2 regions of the Paenibacillus riograndensis SBR5 genome follow, and region 2 is predicted to be linked to the other one. Evidence: predicted binding sites of a transcription regulator. Region 2 holds the regulator's gene; the other holds the start of a gene.
The links. Region 2 encodes NrdR, which represses ribonucleotide reductase genes. Its sites were predicted from a motif close to AACACNATATATNGTGTT; they were not measured.

Region 1: a site for NrdR is predicted at 5,016-5,033, ahead of PRIO_RS12930 (adenosylcobalamin-dependent ribonucleoside-diphosphate reductase). Genes of this name have one in related genera too.

What each region holds. Positions count from the first base shown of each region.
Region 1 covers NZ_LN831776.1:3,174,083-3,181,104, reverse strand. The annotation lists gene PRIO_RS12940 (TetR/AcrR family transcriptional regulator) at 172-714, shown strand; gene PRIO_RS12935 (hypothetical protein) at 1,554-1,844, opposite strand; gene PRIO_RS12930 (adenosylcobalamin-dependent ribonucleoside-diphosphate reductase) at 2,181-4,820, opposite strand; gene PRIO_RS12925 (DEAD/DEAH box helicase) at 5,249-6,994, shown strand; gene PRIO_RS12920 (YqhG family protein) at 6,991-7,022, shown strand, end outside.
Region 2 covers NZ_LN831776.1:2,883,212-2,892,078, reverse strand. The annotation lists tRNA gene PRIO_RS11685 (tRNA-Lys) at 480-552, opposite strand; tRNA gene PRIO_RS11680 (tRNA-Ala) at 566-641, opposite strand; gene nrdR (transcriptional regulator NrdR) at 1,191-1,667, opposite strand; gene PRIO_RS11670 (alpha/beta-type small acid-soluble spore protein) at 1,834-2,052, shown strand; gene PRIO_RS11665 (lytic transglycosylase domain-containing protein) at 2,126-2,689, opposite strand; gene coaE (dephospho-CoA kinase) at 2,686-3,282, opposite strand; gene PRIO_RS11655 (manganese efflux pump) at 3,292-4,047, opposite strand; gene mutM (DNA-formamidopyrimidine glycosylase) at 4,239-5,081, opposite strand; gene polA (DNA polymerase I) at 5,133-7,805, opposite strand; gene phoU (phosphate signaling complex protein PhoU) at 8,064-8,723, opposite strand; gene pstB (phosphate ABC transporter ATP-binding protein PstB) at 8,791-8,867, opposite strand, start outside.

The DNA.
Region 1 (7,022 bases), 290 kb from region 2:
CGGTCTAGATTTTCAGCCAACTATTAAGATCACCAGTGGCAGAATGAGTAGCCGATTCTATTCCATTCTCGCCAAAACCCTTTATTGACTATAACATCGCATATTGTTACACTTGTTTCGCCGATACAATCGTATCGGCGGATGGCATAACTGTCAACAGGAGGCGTGAAAATGGAACAAAACCTGCAAATTGTTTCACCGATGAGCAACCAAGGTCGAAACGCCTATGTCACTGAGCGTCTTACAAATACTCTTTTGGTCTTGTTACGGGATAAGCCCATTAGTGACATTTCCATCAGCGAACTGTGCGAAGGAGCCGGTGTAGGTAGAGTATCCTTTTATCGCAATTACACAGAAAAAGAGGATATTTTAAAAGCTTATATCGACCTGCTATTTCAGAGCTTTATGGATGAATATCATAATTACAGTGAGGGTATCGAGAGGCCGTTAAGTGATTTAATTCGCGCACTCTTCACACACATTGAAGACCATCTGGATTTTTACCGTTTGCTCAATGAAAGAGGACTTGTCTATCTCCTGAAGGATGTTGTCGTAGAAATCTGTGGATTGAAGCCTGAATCTTCTAAAATAGAGGCCTATTCAAAAGCCTTTGTTGCCTACACGTTATATGGTTGGGTCGAAGTATGGTTTCAAAGAGGAATGAAGGAATCTGCAACTGAAATGGCAGATATGTTTAAGAACTTAGGACTTTAAGAAAAATTCCAATCATCTTTTGAGGGATCTTACAGATCTATGGATGGCAAAGACTTTTCGCGTGCGGAAAGCATGATTTGGACAATCAAAAGAGCCAAGGAAACGGAGGGAACGTAAAAAAATGCGAACTCCGTTTTTTCGTGTTATGTATAGGAGCGTATAAACGGCAAGCAAGTCGGTGTGGCCACACTCCGAATTTTTTTGCTGGGTCAGATTCCACAAGTATACCATGCGGGGCATGCCTTGAACTTTTCAAGCTCGCTTCAACTTCAGTCTGTCGTCTTTTCATTTATGTTATAGAAAATATATGAGTGTCACTAATTACAATAAACGAACATTTATTACATTTTATTCTTTTTCCTACATCTCAGTTGCCCTTTTCGAGTCTATCTTCCCCATTTAATACTTGAAAGGAGATGGAATGATGCGAAATGGTAACAAAGATAAAGATGCAATACTAAAGGTATTTAGCAGCTATGTGAAAACATGCTTACGACGTTCAAGTGGAGATTACTTTAGAAAAAAATATACCATTCTTCGCATACGACTTTACTTGATGAAAAGAAAGCTCGAAATTATAGTTTCAGTGTAAATATTTAATTACCTTCTTTATTACAAGTTGAAGATAAACAAGCTATTTCGCAAATAATTCAAGAACTTAATTTAAGTCCTATAGAAAAGAAAATCTTGTTTCTAAAATATGTTAGGGATCAAACAGATACTGATATTGCTTACTTCCTCGGTATAACTAGACAAGCTGTGAGTAAAACCAAAGCTCATACACTGGTAAAAATAAAGAATCACTTCGACTTACACTTTTAAATCCAGATTGGCGAAAATTAATCTTCATAAGGGTGCCGAAGAATATCCTGATGCTTCTTCGTTTTTGAAGCATGGCCGTAGAGTTGGTCTGTTTTCAAATCCAATGTCACAAGCAGATGCTTGACTCCAAGCGGACGGTTGAAGGTCGCCCGCAGCCGGACCGGTCTTCGTTGTTGAAACCAACCCTTCCCGCGATAAGGTTGAAGAGAAAGCGGGCCAAATTCATCCATACAAATTACACGCCCATCCGTTGGTGGGTTCTGGTGGAGGCCTTCGATTCGTTTTTTTAGACTCAAAGTCTGGGTCATTTAAATCCTTCCATGTTTTTGTGTTTTGGTACGTAATCTTGGCTTCGCCTAGAATGACCCGGAGCATTTCAATGGAGATGGAAGATTTAGAAAAGCCCTTAAAAATTTTGAACAATTACATAATTTCCAAAATATAGTATTGCGTAACATAAAGAGCCATAAAACTATCCTCCCTCGCCATAATAATAAACCAGCCCATATTCGTCGAATTTCAATTAATCATTCACAGTAAAATTAAAACACGACAGCAATAAATTCTTGCTGTCGTGTATGTTAATAATATATCTAATTAAAATTTTGCAACGGAGGCGACTTTCACATCAATCCTCTATCCCCTTACCCGCACCGGCTATACCCGCAGTTGCTGCAGGTCTTGCAGCCTTCGATGTTGATCAGCGAGGCGCTGCCGCAGGATGGGCAGAGGTCGCGGGAGGCGGTGGCGTGGCTGTGCGCACTGTGGCCGCCGTGGCCGTCATCGGTGGAAGCTGCCGCCGGGACGCTGGATTTCAGCTCGGCGCTGAGCGCTTCGTTGAAATCCAGCTCCAGTGTGGCCGCGATTGGAGCGGGCACATGGTCGTCATGGGCGTTGTTCAGCACATGGGTTTCCAGGGCTTTCGCTACTGCGTCGGCAATGGACTCGACGCGGTTCGCGCCGAAGCCGATGGCGCCGGAGCCGCCGATACCCTTGAGATGCTTGATCAGCAGCTCAACCTTCTCGCCGTGGTCGCCGTAGCGCAGGAACAGCGAGCAGACACGGCCCAGCGCTTCGGCCATGGCGAAGACGTCGGAGCCGGCTTTGCCGACATTCAGGAAGATTTCGGCCGGAATGCCGTCCAGGTCATTGATGGTGATATACGCCATGCCGAACGGCGTGTTGATCTTATAGGTAGCGCCGCGCAGCACCTGCGGGCGTTTTTTGTATTGTTTGTCTACTGCGCTTCCCTGCGGCGCAGGAGCAGTGGCTGCAACCGCGCCAGCTGTTGCAGCCGGTTCAGCAGCCGGAGCTGCTCCTTCAGCTGCCGCTGCATCCTTCTTGTCTTCCTTCTTCGAGGTTTCCAGCACCTGTACGTCACGGCTGCCGTCACGGTAGATCGTTACGCCTTTGCAGCCCAGATCGAAGGCCATTTCATACAGCTCTGCCGTTTCCTCAACGGTGAAATCGGACGGGCAGTTCGCCGTTTTGGAGATCGAGCTGTCCACCCAGCGCTGGATTGCCGCCTGCGCCCGGATATGATCCTTGGCGGACAGATCCATCGAGGTCACGAAGTAATCCGGAAGCTCTTCACCGGGATGGGCTTCCAGCCATTCCTGGGCAATCGGCACGAATTGCTCGTCGTAGCCGAGACGGCTCTGACGGAAGTATTTGAAGGCAAAATAAGGCTCGATCCCGGTCGAGGTGCCGACCATGGTCCCCGTGCTGCCTGTAGGTGCCTGAGTAATAACGGTAACATTGCGCATGCCGTTCTTACGGATCGCTTCACCTACTTCAGGGTAGGTTTCGGTGATGTTTTTCATAAATCCGCTCAGCAGATATTTCTCTGTATCAAAGGCCTGGAAGGAACCCTTCTCACCGGCAATTTCGGACGAAGCCAGGTACGCTTCGCGGGCCATGAAGCCGTAGAGCTTGTCCAGGAACTCCAGCGATTCCGGGCTGCCATAGCGGATGTTCAGCTTGATCATCAGCTCGGCCAGACCCATGGTTCCCAGACCTACGCGGCGTTCCTTGCGCTGATTGGCTTCATTTTCCGGGAAGTGGTACGGTGTCTTGTCAATGACGTTGTCCAGAAAACGGACGGAATAGCGGGTAGTCGTCGCAAGATCAGCCCAATCCACATCATGATTCTCCGCATCATAGAATTTGGAGAGGTTGACGGCAGACAGATTGCACACGCCCCAGCCCGGCAGACCCTGCTCACCGCACGGATTCGTGCAGATAATCGGGTTGAAGTACCAGCTGTTGGACATCTGATTATAGTATTCCATAAATACGACGCCCGGCTCAGCCGATTTCCAGGCCGATTCAATAATGGTATGCCAGACATCGCGGGCCTTGACCGTGCGGTAAGGAATGACTGCGCGTCCGTCAGCCTTCCATTTATCCAGATCGCCGTCCCAGACTGCATCATAATCAGGATCGGTGGTATCCGGGAAGACCAGCTCCCAGTCCAGATCCTCCTTCACAGCCTTCATAAAAGAGTTGCTCACGCATACCGACAGGTTGGCATTTGTCACCTGACCCATGGTCTGCTTCACGGTGATGAAATCGACAACATCCGGATGCCAGTCATTGATCATCAGCATCAGCGCGCCGCGGCGGCTTCCGCCCTGCTCAATCAGTCCGGTTGTGTAGCTGAACAGTCCGCCCCAGGATACGGAGCCGCTGGATGAGCCGTTCACGCCTCTGACAATCGCGCGGCGCGGGCGCAGCGAGGACAGGTTAATGCCGACTCCGCCGCCGCGGGCCATGATTTCAGTCATTTCGGACAGCGTCTGCATGATGCCGCCCCGGCTGTCTTTTGGCGAAGGCACAACATAGCAGTTGAACAGTGTCAGTTCTTCGCTTGCTCCGGCACCTGCGGCAATCCGGCCGCCCGGAACAAGCTTCCAGTCATCCAGAATCGACCGGAATTTGCCTGTCCACTCTTCCTGAAGCTCAGGGGTAGACTCTACGGAAGCCATAGCGGAGGCAAGCCGGTCCCACATTTCTTCCGGGGTCTTCTCTATGTTAAGCGTCAGCTTCTCCACATCGGACTCTACAAGCTCGCCGCTGCGTGTTTTTACCGTTACGATACGCCCGGTACGTTCAACAATTTCTCCGACTTCCTTGGTAGGGAATTTCGGATCGTCTTTGGTCAGCACAAGCACCACATCGCCTACCTTGGCATTGTTGCTGTCCGCATCCTTCCAGGCGTAGCGGTCCAAAAATATTTTTTCGCTCAGACCCTCAAGACGCTGCTTGCGTTCCACTGTACTCAATAGAAAAACCTCCCGGATATTGTGATATGTAAACCATGAAATACAAGGATGCCTCATGGCGCTGATCTATAAATCCCTATATTTCAGCAGAAACTTTGCGGGAATCCGCCGCAGCCGGCGTGCACTCAGGAAGAATCCCTTGTCAATAAAAAATAACCGCAAAATGCCCGTTGTAATCAAAAATTTCAAGCATTTGTAACAATATATTGTGTCAGTCAGCTTTTCAACTATACCACATATTGTGTGGAAGGTCTTTTTCGAAAATAGGAGCATCTCGCCGAAATATCGGCAAAAGATGGCACTTTTACTCCCTCTTGCTCGCTATTTTACAACATCCGGCCGAAAATAGCAGGTTATGAATTCTCTCTTTTAAGAGCATACTACTGCTACGCGTTCGATATGAACCAAGCACCGGAGGAGGCTGCAACATGACGCAATTATTCCGCAATTCCCTGCCCGAAGAGGCGGGTACCTCGGCTCCCCTGCTTCCTGTTCCCCTGTCTTTTGAACGAAACTGGCTGAATGATTTAGAGTCAAGGCTGGACAAGGGCGGACCTTGGGGAGACTGGAGATTATCCAGGCTGGCCGTCGAGGGCGAGAAGTCCGGGCTTGTCACCAGCTTTGATGAGCTGCAGTGCATGAAGCATCTGTCCGGGCTGTCCCCGCTCCCCCACCAGCTTGATACCGCCCATAAGGTACTGTTCCAAATGTCAGGACGCGCCATTCTCGCCGACGAAGTCGGGCTTGGCAAGACGATAGAAGCCGGGCTTGTGCTGAAGGAATATCTGGTGCGGGGACTTGTGGCCAGAGTGCTCATTCTTGTTCCCGCTTCACTGGTGCTGCAATGGGTGCGCGAGCTGAATACCAAATTCGGGATCTCCGCTGTAGCCCAGAAGAAATCCTACTCCTGGAGCAATGACATTGTGGTCGCCTCTATGGATACCGCCAAGCGGGACCCGCATAAGGAAATGCTGCTGAACAATGAATACGACATGCTGGTTATCGATGAAGCCCATAAACTCAAAAACAAAAAATCCTCCAACTACCTGTTCGTTCAGCAGCTCCGCAAAAAATACTGCCTGCTGCTCACCGCGACTCCGGTTCAAAACGATCTCGGGGAGCTGTTCAATCTGATTACGCTGCTGAAGCCGGGCCAGCTTGGAAACCAGGGGGATTTTGCCACTAATTTCGTGGTGGACAAGCGCCAGCCGAAGAATGAAGTCCAGCTTCGGGATGAGCTCTCCAAAGTCATGATCCGCAACCGCCGCGGCGAAGGTCCGGTCACCTTCACGAAGCGCAAAGTGCGCAATATACCGCTCACGCTCTCACCGGAGGAAAAAGTATTATATGACGGTGTCACCGCTTTTGTCAAAGACCAATATCAGGAGGCTGGCGGCAATCTCAGCAGCATGCTCTCTCTGGTCACACTTCAGCGGGAGGTATGCAGCAGCCGGGATGCCGTATTCATCACTCTCGTCAATCTGATCAAAAAGCTTCCGGCCGATTCTCCCAAGCGCGACCGGATGATGGAGCTGCTTCAGACCATCCGCACGGTCAAAACCAACACGAAAGCGGAGAAGACCATGGAGCTGATCCGGGAAATGAACGAAAAGGTGATTGTGTTCACTGAATACCGGGCCACCCAGGAGTATCTCCTGCAGTATTTCCGCGATCACGGGCTCCAGTGCGTCACCTACTCCGGCGGCATGAACCGGGGCAAAAAGGACTGGATGATGGATCTCTTCCGCGGCCGCGCCCAGGTGATGATTGCCACGGAAGCCGGGGGCGAGGGCATCAACCTGCAGTTCTGTCACCATATGATCAATTTCGATCTGCCCTGGAACCCGATGCGGGTCGAGCAGCGCATCGGCCGGGTGCACCGGCTGGGCCAGGAGAATGATGTGGTCATCTACAATCTATCTACCGAAGGCACCATTGAGGAGCATATTCTCCATCTGCTGCATGAGAAGATCAACATGTTCGAGATGGTGATCGGCGGGCTAGACGTGATTCTGGAGCGCTTTGAGAAGAAGGAATCGCTGGAAAAAAGCCTCTATAAGATCATGCTCGAAGCCCGCAGTGACGAGGAGCTGCGCAGCGGCGTGGATCACATAGGCGACTCGCTGAGTGAGCTGACCCACGGGATGCGGGACGGACAGGAGGCAGAAGCATGACGCTCACCGCTCAGGAAATACGCAGGCA
Region 2 (8,867 bases):
GCCTTTATTTCCTGCAAAAACACTGTTCCGTCTATCTTACGGACTCAGATGCAGTTATTTGCTGATATTATCTGTGAAACATGCCTGCTGGAGGAGAATAAGCGCGATACGGTCCGTTAGCCCGGCCAAATGTGCCAACTAGAGAAAATAAGGGCTATGGGGTCCGTAACAGTCTGGCCTCTGGAAAATAGAAAGTTGGGAATCGTCGGCTTGTCCAAAAGTTTGGGGTTCGGGGTTCGGGGTTCGGGGTTCGGGGTTCGGGGTTCGGGGTTCGGGGTTCGGGGTTCAGGGTTCGGCGTTACATTTGGCGGTTTAGTTGCCATTGACGAGCTTTTGCATTGTGCGATAGCAGTGCCGTTGACGATTGGAGTTGACGGTTGCAGAGCAGAAGTCTCCCGCTTCACCACTCCATTCTCTGCCTCCCCCCTCCCTGACCCTGAAACAGCAAAAAAACGGCATCTCTGCCGTTTTTTCTGTGATGGACTCTCAGGGACTCGAACCCTGGACCAATTGATTAAGAGTCAACTGCTCTACCAACTGAGCTAAGAGTCCATATGATGGTTATTGGTGGAGCCAAGGGGGATCGAACCCCTGACCTCATCGCTGCCAGCGATGCGCTCTCCCAGCTGAGCTATGGCCCCATGACCCGTTTTAGAACTACAATATGTATTCTAAAAACTGACTTAAGGTGGAACATTCATACCGCTTAGTTGTTCATTTGTTTCGTAGGCGACTTCTATATAATATAAAATATCGGGATCTGTGTCAACACTTTTATTAAAAAAGTTTTTGAGGTCCATGACTGAAGTGGAAAAAGTACAACTAATCGAGCCCATTCGGTTTATGGATTAGCCTATGTGGGAAAAAGTACCACTAATTCGGATAAAAGCGGCCATTTCGGATGAATATGCGTGAATTAGGTGTACAAACTCCCACTAAACTCCGCAAACGCAACAAATTGGACGAATTAGTTATACTATTTCCACCTAGCTTTGCATTACTTACCTCTTCGCATACGAGGCTTTGACACTAGGAATAAGCCGCGCATCATAACGGCGGCTTATTCTTTTATAAGGAAGCATTAGCAGCCTGTTTTTTCCTTCGAGAGGCATGTCCGCTGGATGATCCCCCGTAGTAACCCGTAGACCGCTTGCAGGAATCCCCACTTATTTGTAGGTGTCACACCCCTACTATAATCCCTCCAGCTCCCCTGTACCCTTGGACAGCAGGCCCTTCAGTTCCTTCATGAACATGTTAATGTCCTTGAACTGGCGGTAGACGGAGGCGAAGCGGACGTAAGCGACTTCATCCACAGGGTACAGCTGTTCCATAACCAACTCGCCGATCTGGCGGCTCTCCACTTCGGCTAAGGCGATGCCGCGCAAAGATTTCTCGACCTCGGAGACGATGACCTCCAGGCGTTCGACGGAGACGGGACGTTTTTCGCAGGCGCGGATGAGGCCGCGCAGAATTTTATCGCGGCTGAATTCCTCGCGGCTGCCGCCTTTTTTGATCACGATCAGCGGCGTTTCTTCGATCATCTCAAAGGTTGTAAACCGCCGGCTGCAGGATTCGCATTCCCGCCTGCGGCGGATTGACTTATTCTCGTTGGCCGGACGCGAGTCAAGCACTTTGGTATTGGTGTGATCACAGTAAGGGCATTTCATAAGCTTAATCACTTCCTTTTGCAATATAGGTACCATCCCGGCCCGGCAGGTATCCGGCGCCTGAAGAGGTTCATTCTATTTTCCATAAATCACCGTTTTTTTGTTGTTATGAAGATGGCAAGTCCAGCACATAATACTGTTACCAACCGATAGGAGGTGAACAGCAATGAGCCAAAACAACAGCTCCAATAACCTTGTAGCTCCAAACGCACGCGGAGCCTTGGAACAACTGAAATATGAAGTTGCCCAAGAACTCGGTATTACCCTCTCCCCAGACGGATACCAAGGCAATAAAACTTCTTACGAAAACGGTTCGATCGGTGGTTTCATCACCAAACGTCTTGTAACTCTGGCTGAACAATCACTGGCAGGTCAGTTCAGATAACCTGTCCCCATAAGCTTGCCTAAGAAGTATTGAACGGACTTCGGACCGTTTGATGCTTCTTTTTACATACAGGTTAAAACTCATTATAGATTTCCGTATACTGGTCGTAATAATAAATCACACGCTGCACATAGTGACGAGTCTCGCCAATCGGGATATTCTTCACCGCAGCCTCAGTGCCGTCCCAGTCACCTTCATCCAGCCAGCGCTGCACCTTCCCCGGGCCCGCGTTGTAAGCAGCTATAACTGCTATGCGGTTGCCCTCGAACTTCCGGGACAGGGAAGACAGATACCAGGTACCCAGCTCAATATTGGCCGAAGGCTCTTCTTTTAGCCGCTCCAGGGAGACATCCGGCAGCTTGGCCTTTTCAAGCGCCCATTTGGCGGTATCCGGCATCAGCTGCATCAGGCCGATTGCTCCCTTTTTGGATTCACGGCCGGTTTTGAAGTTCGTCTCCACCCGGATGATCGCCGCAACAAGGAACGGGTCAATCTCATAGGTGTTGCTGTGTGTGCGGATTTCATTTTTATAGTAAATGGGATAAAACCAGGACATCCAGTTCGTACTTAAAAATAAAATGGCTGTAAAGCCTATAAACAGCAGGAGCAGCACCCGTTTTTTACGCAGCCATTTCATAACAGACCCAGCCTGTCCCACAGCACATCAACCTGCTGCTTCGCATAAGCCAGATCACGGCTGTTGTCAATGACATAGTTGGCCCTGCTGCGCTTCAATTCAATATCCATCTGGGCCTGCAGTCTGCCTTCAGCCTGTTGGAGCGTCAGTCCGTTTCGTTCCATCAGGCGGGCCAGCTGCAGCTCACGGGGAACATAGACTACGGTGATCTCCTCAAACAGATTGTCCAGTTCGGACTCATACAGCAGTGGAATATCTACAAGGGTCAAACGCTGCGGGTCTTCCTGCTCCAAGGCATACATACGGTTCTTGATTTCCCGGCGAATCGCCGGATGGGTCAGATCATTCAGCTTCTGCCGGGCTTCAGAATCATTAAAAACGATCTCTCCAAGCCTGGCCCGGTTCAGTGTGCCATCCGGCAGCAGGATGTCTTCCCCGAACTGCTGCACAGCAGCGGCCAGCACCGGGTGACCGGGGAGCATTACTTCTCTGGCAATGACATCCGCATCCACCAGCCGCGCTCCCTTATCCACAAACATTGCGGATACGGTGCTTTTTCCGGAGGCAATGCCTCCGGTTAAGCCCATAATCATGTACTCACCTCATAATAGCTTCATTATTCCCATTGCAATTAATAATAACGCAGGCAGTGCAGCAGCATGTTTCATCCAGTAGCTTCCTGACAGCTTCAATCCCGTCTTCATTCCCAGCAGCAAAAAGGTGCCGCTGAAAAGGGCAATCATCAGCGATGTAGACACCGGACCGAACCCGAGCAGGGCTGCTCCAAGTCCCGCGCCGAATGCATCCAGCGACAGTGCAATCCCGAGCACCATCGCCTCCGTCGAGGAGATGCTGCCGGAGGCGTCCATATCGGCGGAAGACGGGGTACGGAGAATCTGGATGACTACGCCCAAATGCCGCAGCTCCAGCGAGAACACCGCTGATTTTGGAGATTCCCCCTCTTCCGCCTGGGGAATTTCAGCCGCCGCAGCACCTCCGGCAAAAGCGGCAGCAGTCTCCAGCCGGGCATCGTGGTCAGCACGCCCGTGCTGATCTCCGGGGCTTTTACCGTCATGGTCTTTCTCCTTCTGCGTAAGCATCTGGAATAAGGACCAGCAGCCCATCAAGACGAGAATAACCGCTCCAATACTGGAAGCGGCATGCGGAGAAACCACCTTGGCCAGCAGCACACCGACCTGCATAGAGACATAAATAACGATCCCCGAGCACAGCGAGATAATCAGGATCGAGAGCAGCGGAATTTTCATTTTTCGCAGCCCATATGTAATACCAACACCAAAACCGTCCAAACTCAGGGCAAACGCCAGCAGCAGCAGTGAAAAAAATGGGCTGAGCACCCGCAATCCCTCCCGTGAAGAACCGGCAGCCCTCCTGGATGGCTCCAGGGCAGGGCTCCGTTCGCTCTAATCAGCATTCTTCACACAGTATATGGGCGGGACGGGCAATGAGTGCCTGACTTTTATAGCTGCATGGACAACTTTAACGTAATTCCGACAGTCCGGCAGTGCCAAATCTTACGATGCAACGTTTACTTGCTGATCCCGGCTTGCGGCTGGCAGCTTGGACAATAATGCGTGCCTCTGCCTCCCACCACGGTCTTCTCGATCAGTGTTCCACAGCTCGCACAAGGCTGGTCCTTGCGTCCGTAAATAAGCAGCTGATGCTGGTAGCTTCCGCTCTCTCCCTGGCCGTTGACATACGATTTTACGGAGGAGCCTCCTGCATTTACAGCCTCTGTCAAGGTTGCAACAATTGCATGATGCAAGAGATCCAGCTGACTGCTTGTAAGCGCTTTGGCACCTGTCTCCGGATGAATGCGGGCACGGTGCAGCGCTTCATCTACATAAATATTGCCGATGCCGACGACATATTCCTGATTGAGCAGCAACGGTTTGATTTTGGTGCTTTTTCCCGAGACAATTTCCTTGAACCGTTCCGGTGTAAAAGAAGGTGCCAGCGGCTCCTCCCCCAGCTTCTTCAGCGGCGGCAGCAGCAGGTCCTCTCCCGGCTGGAACAGATGCATGGTGCCGAACTGGCGCACATCCGTGTACCGCAGCTCCGTGCCGTCGGTAAAATGAAAGATGACATGGGTATGCTTGTCCAGCGGTTCCTCTCCCCGGTAAAGTCCGTAACGGCCCTCCATCCGCAGATGGGACACCATCACCAGGCCATCCAGCACAAAACGTAAAAACTTTCCTCTTCGTTCCACTTGTACTACTGTATGGCCTGCCAGCATGTTGGCAAAAGCCTGAATATCATCCGGTCGCTGAATGATCCGCGGCAGCCGGACGGTGACGTTCTGTATCTGCTTGCCTGTAATTAAGGCATTAAGTGTTCTTTTGACAGTTTCTACTTCCGGTAATTCCGGCATTATGGCTCACCTCTTCTCCATTATACCGGATATCCTCCCCTTGCGGGGAGCCTATTTCGCTTCATACCAGTTGCTTCCATAACTTACCTCCGCCTTAAGCGGCACAGAGAGCTTCAAAGCACCTGCCATCACTTCAGGCAGCAGCGTTTTCATCAGTTCCAGCTCATCTTCCGGCACCTCGAATACCAGCTCATCGTGCACCTGCAGCAGCATCCGGCTTCTCAGTCCGCGTTCATGCAGCGCCTTGTCCATGTGGACCATAGCCAGCTTAATAATATCCGCTGCCGTTCCCTGGATCGGGGTATTCATGGCTGTACGCTCGGCAAAAGAGCGCAAATTGAAGTTCTTCGCATTGATCTCCGGCAAATACCGGCGGCGTTCCAGCAGTGTAGTGACATAACCTTGCTTGCGTGCCTCCACCACAATCTCATCCATATAGCGGCGCACTCCCTTGAACACTTCGAAGTACTGCTCAATGAACTGCGAAGCTTCCTTGCGCGAAATATTCAGGTTCTGCGACAGCCCGTAATCACTGATGCCGTACACAATCCCGAAGTTGACCGCTTTGGCGGAACGGCGCATGTTGCTGTCCACCTGATCGGCGCTGACCCCGAATACATCCATCGCTGTCTTGGTGTGAATATCCATATCTTCCACGAAAGCTTCCTTCATCCGCTCGTCACCGGAAATATGCGCCAGCACCCGCAGTTCGATCTGCGAATAATCCGCCGCCAGAATCGACCAGCCCGGCTCGGAGGGTACAAAAATTTTGCGGATTTTGCGGCCTTCCTCCAGCCGGATCGGAATATTCTGCAAATTCGGAAACTGGCTGCTGAGACGTCCGGTTGCCGCAATGGTCTGGCGGTAGAACGTATGCACTTTCCCGGTATCGGGGGAAATTTCCTTGAGCAGGCCTTCCACATAGGTCGACTGAAGCTTGGCAATGGTACGGTATTGCAGAATCAATCTGACCGCATCATGGTAAGGAGCCAGCTTCTCCAGCACCTCGGCATCTGTGGAATAACCTGTTTTGGTCTTCTTGACCACTGGAAGGCCCAGCTTCACGAACAGGATTTCCCCCAGCTGCTTCGGAGAGTTCAGGTTGAACTCGGTGCCGCAAATCGCATAAATATCCGCGGCGAGCCTGGAAATCTGCGCTTCAAATTCCTTGCCGAGGTCGATCAAATCCTCTTTATTCACGGCAATTCCCTGCTTCTCCATATCGGCCAGAATGCGCGACAGCGGCATTTCCAGATCAACGAACAGGCCGGTCATGTCCGTGTCTGTCAATTCCTGCTGCTGCTTCTGTACGATGCCAAGCACGGCGGCGCTTTTGCGGGCGATATGATTGCCCAGAATTTCAAGCTCAGGTATTTTATATTTGGCGCCTTTGCCGAACACCTCTTCATCCGGAGACAAGCGGGGCAGGCCATATTTGGCTGTAAGGTCGTACAGATTCTGGTTGGCTTCCGTCGGGTCCAGCAGGTAAGCAGCCAGTTGAACATCATTAGCCGCTCCGGCAAAAGCAATCCCCTGCCAGTGCAGCGCCAGATCTGCACGGTGCAGATCGTACCCGCTCTTCGGCGCCTTCTCATCTTCCAGCCAATCCCGCAGCTTCTCCGCTGCAGGACTCTTAAGCAGCTCAAACGGCACAAAGTAGTGCTGCTCCGGGGAGGACAGGCCTAAGCCGATCACTTCGGCACGGTGCGGATTCTCGCCGTTAGACTCGACATGCAGCGCAGAAATGCCCGGCAAAGCGGCAATCAGGTCCGGCAGCTCAGCTTCGTGGACAATGGTGATGTCCAGCACAGCAGCCTCTACGGCTTCGGCGCCCTCTTCGCTGTTCCCGCCTGCAGGAGCATACGCGCTCAGCGACAGGCGTTCCAGCAGGGATTTGAATTCCAGCTTGGCCAGCGCCGGGCCGGCGGTATCGCTGCGGATTCCGGTGAAGACCATATCCTCCCAGGCGTGTTCCAGCGGGACCTCACGGTAAATCGTTGCCAGCTTCTTGCTCATGATGGCACTGTCGGCATGCTCCTCCAGCTTCTCCTTCATCTTGCCCTTCAGTTCGTCCGTTCCGGCCAGCACGCCCTCCACAGACCCGAACTGCTGCAGCAGCTTCAGCGCTGTTTTCTCACCAACGCCCGGCACTCCGGGAATATTGTCGCTGGCATCGCCCATCAGACCTTTCAAATCAATGATCTGCTGCGGTGTCAGATCATACTTCTCGCGGATCTGCCGGGGCCCGTACATTTCGACTTCGGTAACCCCTTTGCGCACCAAAGCCACCGTTGTATGCTCTGAAGCCAGCTGCAGCATATCCTTGTCCCCGGACACGATCATGACCTGCCGTCCGGCTTCGTCCGCCTCGCGGGAGATGCTGCCGATGATATCATCGGCTTCGTAGCCGTCAATCTCAAACTGCGGCACACCCAGATTCCGCAGCAGGTCCTTCAGCATCGGGAATTGCTCGGAGAGCTCAGGCGGTGTCTTTTGGCGGCCGCCTTTATAATCTTCATAACCTTCATGCCGGAACGTAATCTTCCCCGCATCAAACGCAACAATCATATGGGTGGGCTTATGCTCTTCAATTAAACGCAGCAGCATAGTCGTAAATCCATACACTGCGTTCGTCTGCTGCCCTGCGGTATTCGTCAGCGGCGGCATTGCAAAAAATGCGCGGTAAATAATGTTATTGCCATCTATAAGAATCAACTTGTCCACTTTAGCACCTCGCCTTTACATTGCATACTCCTTACATTTTAACATATGCCCCGCTCAAGCAAAAACGTCTAAGCCGTAATTGCCCGGCATTTTGTTTGCTTGCAGGATATCCATCCGCTTCCCGCTATAGAACCGGTAACAGTATTTTTCCACAAAAAAACAAGCTCCCATTAAAGAAAGCTTGCCTTCTGCATTGAACAAAGCAATATCCAACCCGTTCTGATTGAACAATTCCGTGGAAACCGGGCTAAAGCGCCTCTATTGATTCAGATCAGGACGTTTGCCGGTTACCAGGTAGACTACACTCTCACCAATGTTGGTGGCATGATCGGCTATCCGCTCGATATAACGGCCGACCAGCGTCAGCAGCATGGCCTGATTCAGGCACTCCGGTTTTTCAACCATAAACGCATACAGCTCATTGATCATGCCGCTATACAAATGATCGACCTGGTCGTCGTCCTGAGCCATTTTGTAGGCCAGATCGGTATTCTCGTCCAGATAGGACTGGATCGCTTCCGTTATCATTCCGGTTACCACTTCTGCCATCCGCGGAATATCCACAAGCGGTTTAATGAGCTGCTGACCCTGAACGCGCATAGTGACCTTCGCCACATCAAGCGCCAGATCACCCATACGCTCCAGATCGCTGGATATTTTGAAGGCAACAATAATGCGGCGCAGGTCCTTCGCTACCGGCTGCTGGGTGATAATAAGCCGCGAGCCGATTTCCATGATTCTGTCTTCCATGGCATTCAGCCGCAAATCCGCTTTCACAATCTCCTGTGCACGGGCAGTATCCAGGGTCTGCAGAGCCAGTATCGCGCCTTCCAGCGCATCTGTCACATGCTCGCCCATCTGCTGCAGCAGGCTGCGCAGCTCTTCCAAATCTTTATCGAATTCTTTTCTGCGAATCATGATAAAAGCGTTCCTCCTCAAAAACATATGGTCAGCTTGTCATTCCCAGGAGCATACTGCTCCCCGATCAACCGAAGCGTCCTGATATATAGTCCTCGGTGCGGGAGTCCTTGGGATTCGAGAACAGCATCTCAGTATCCGCAG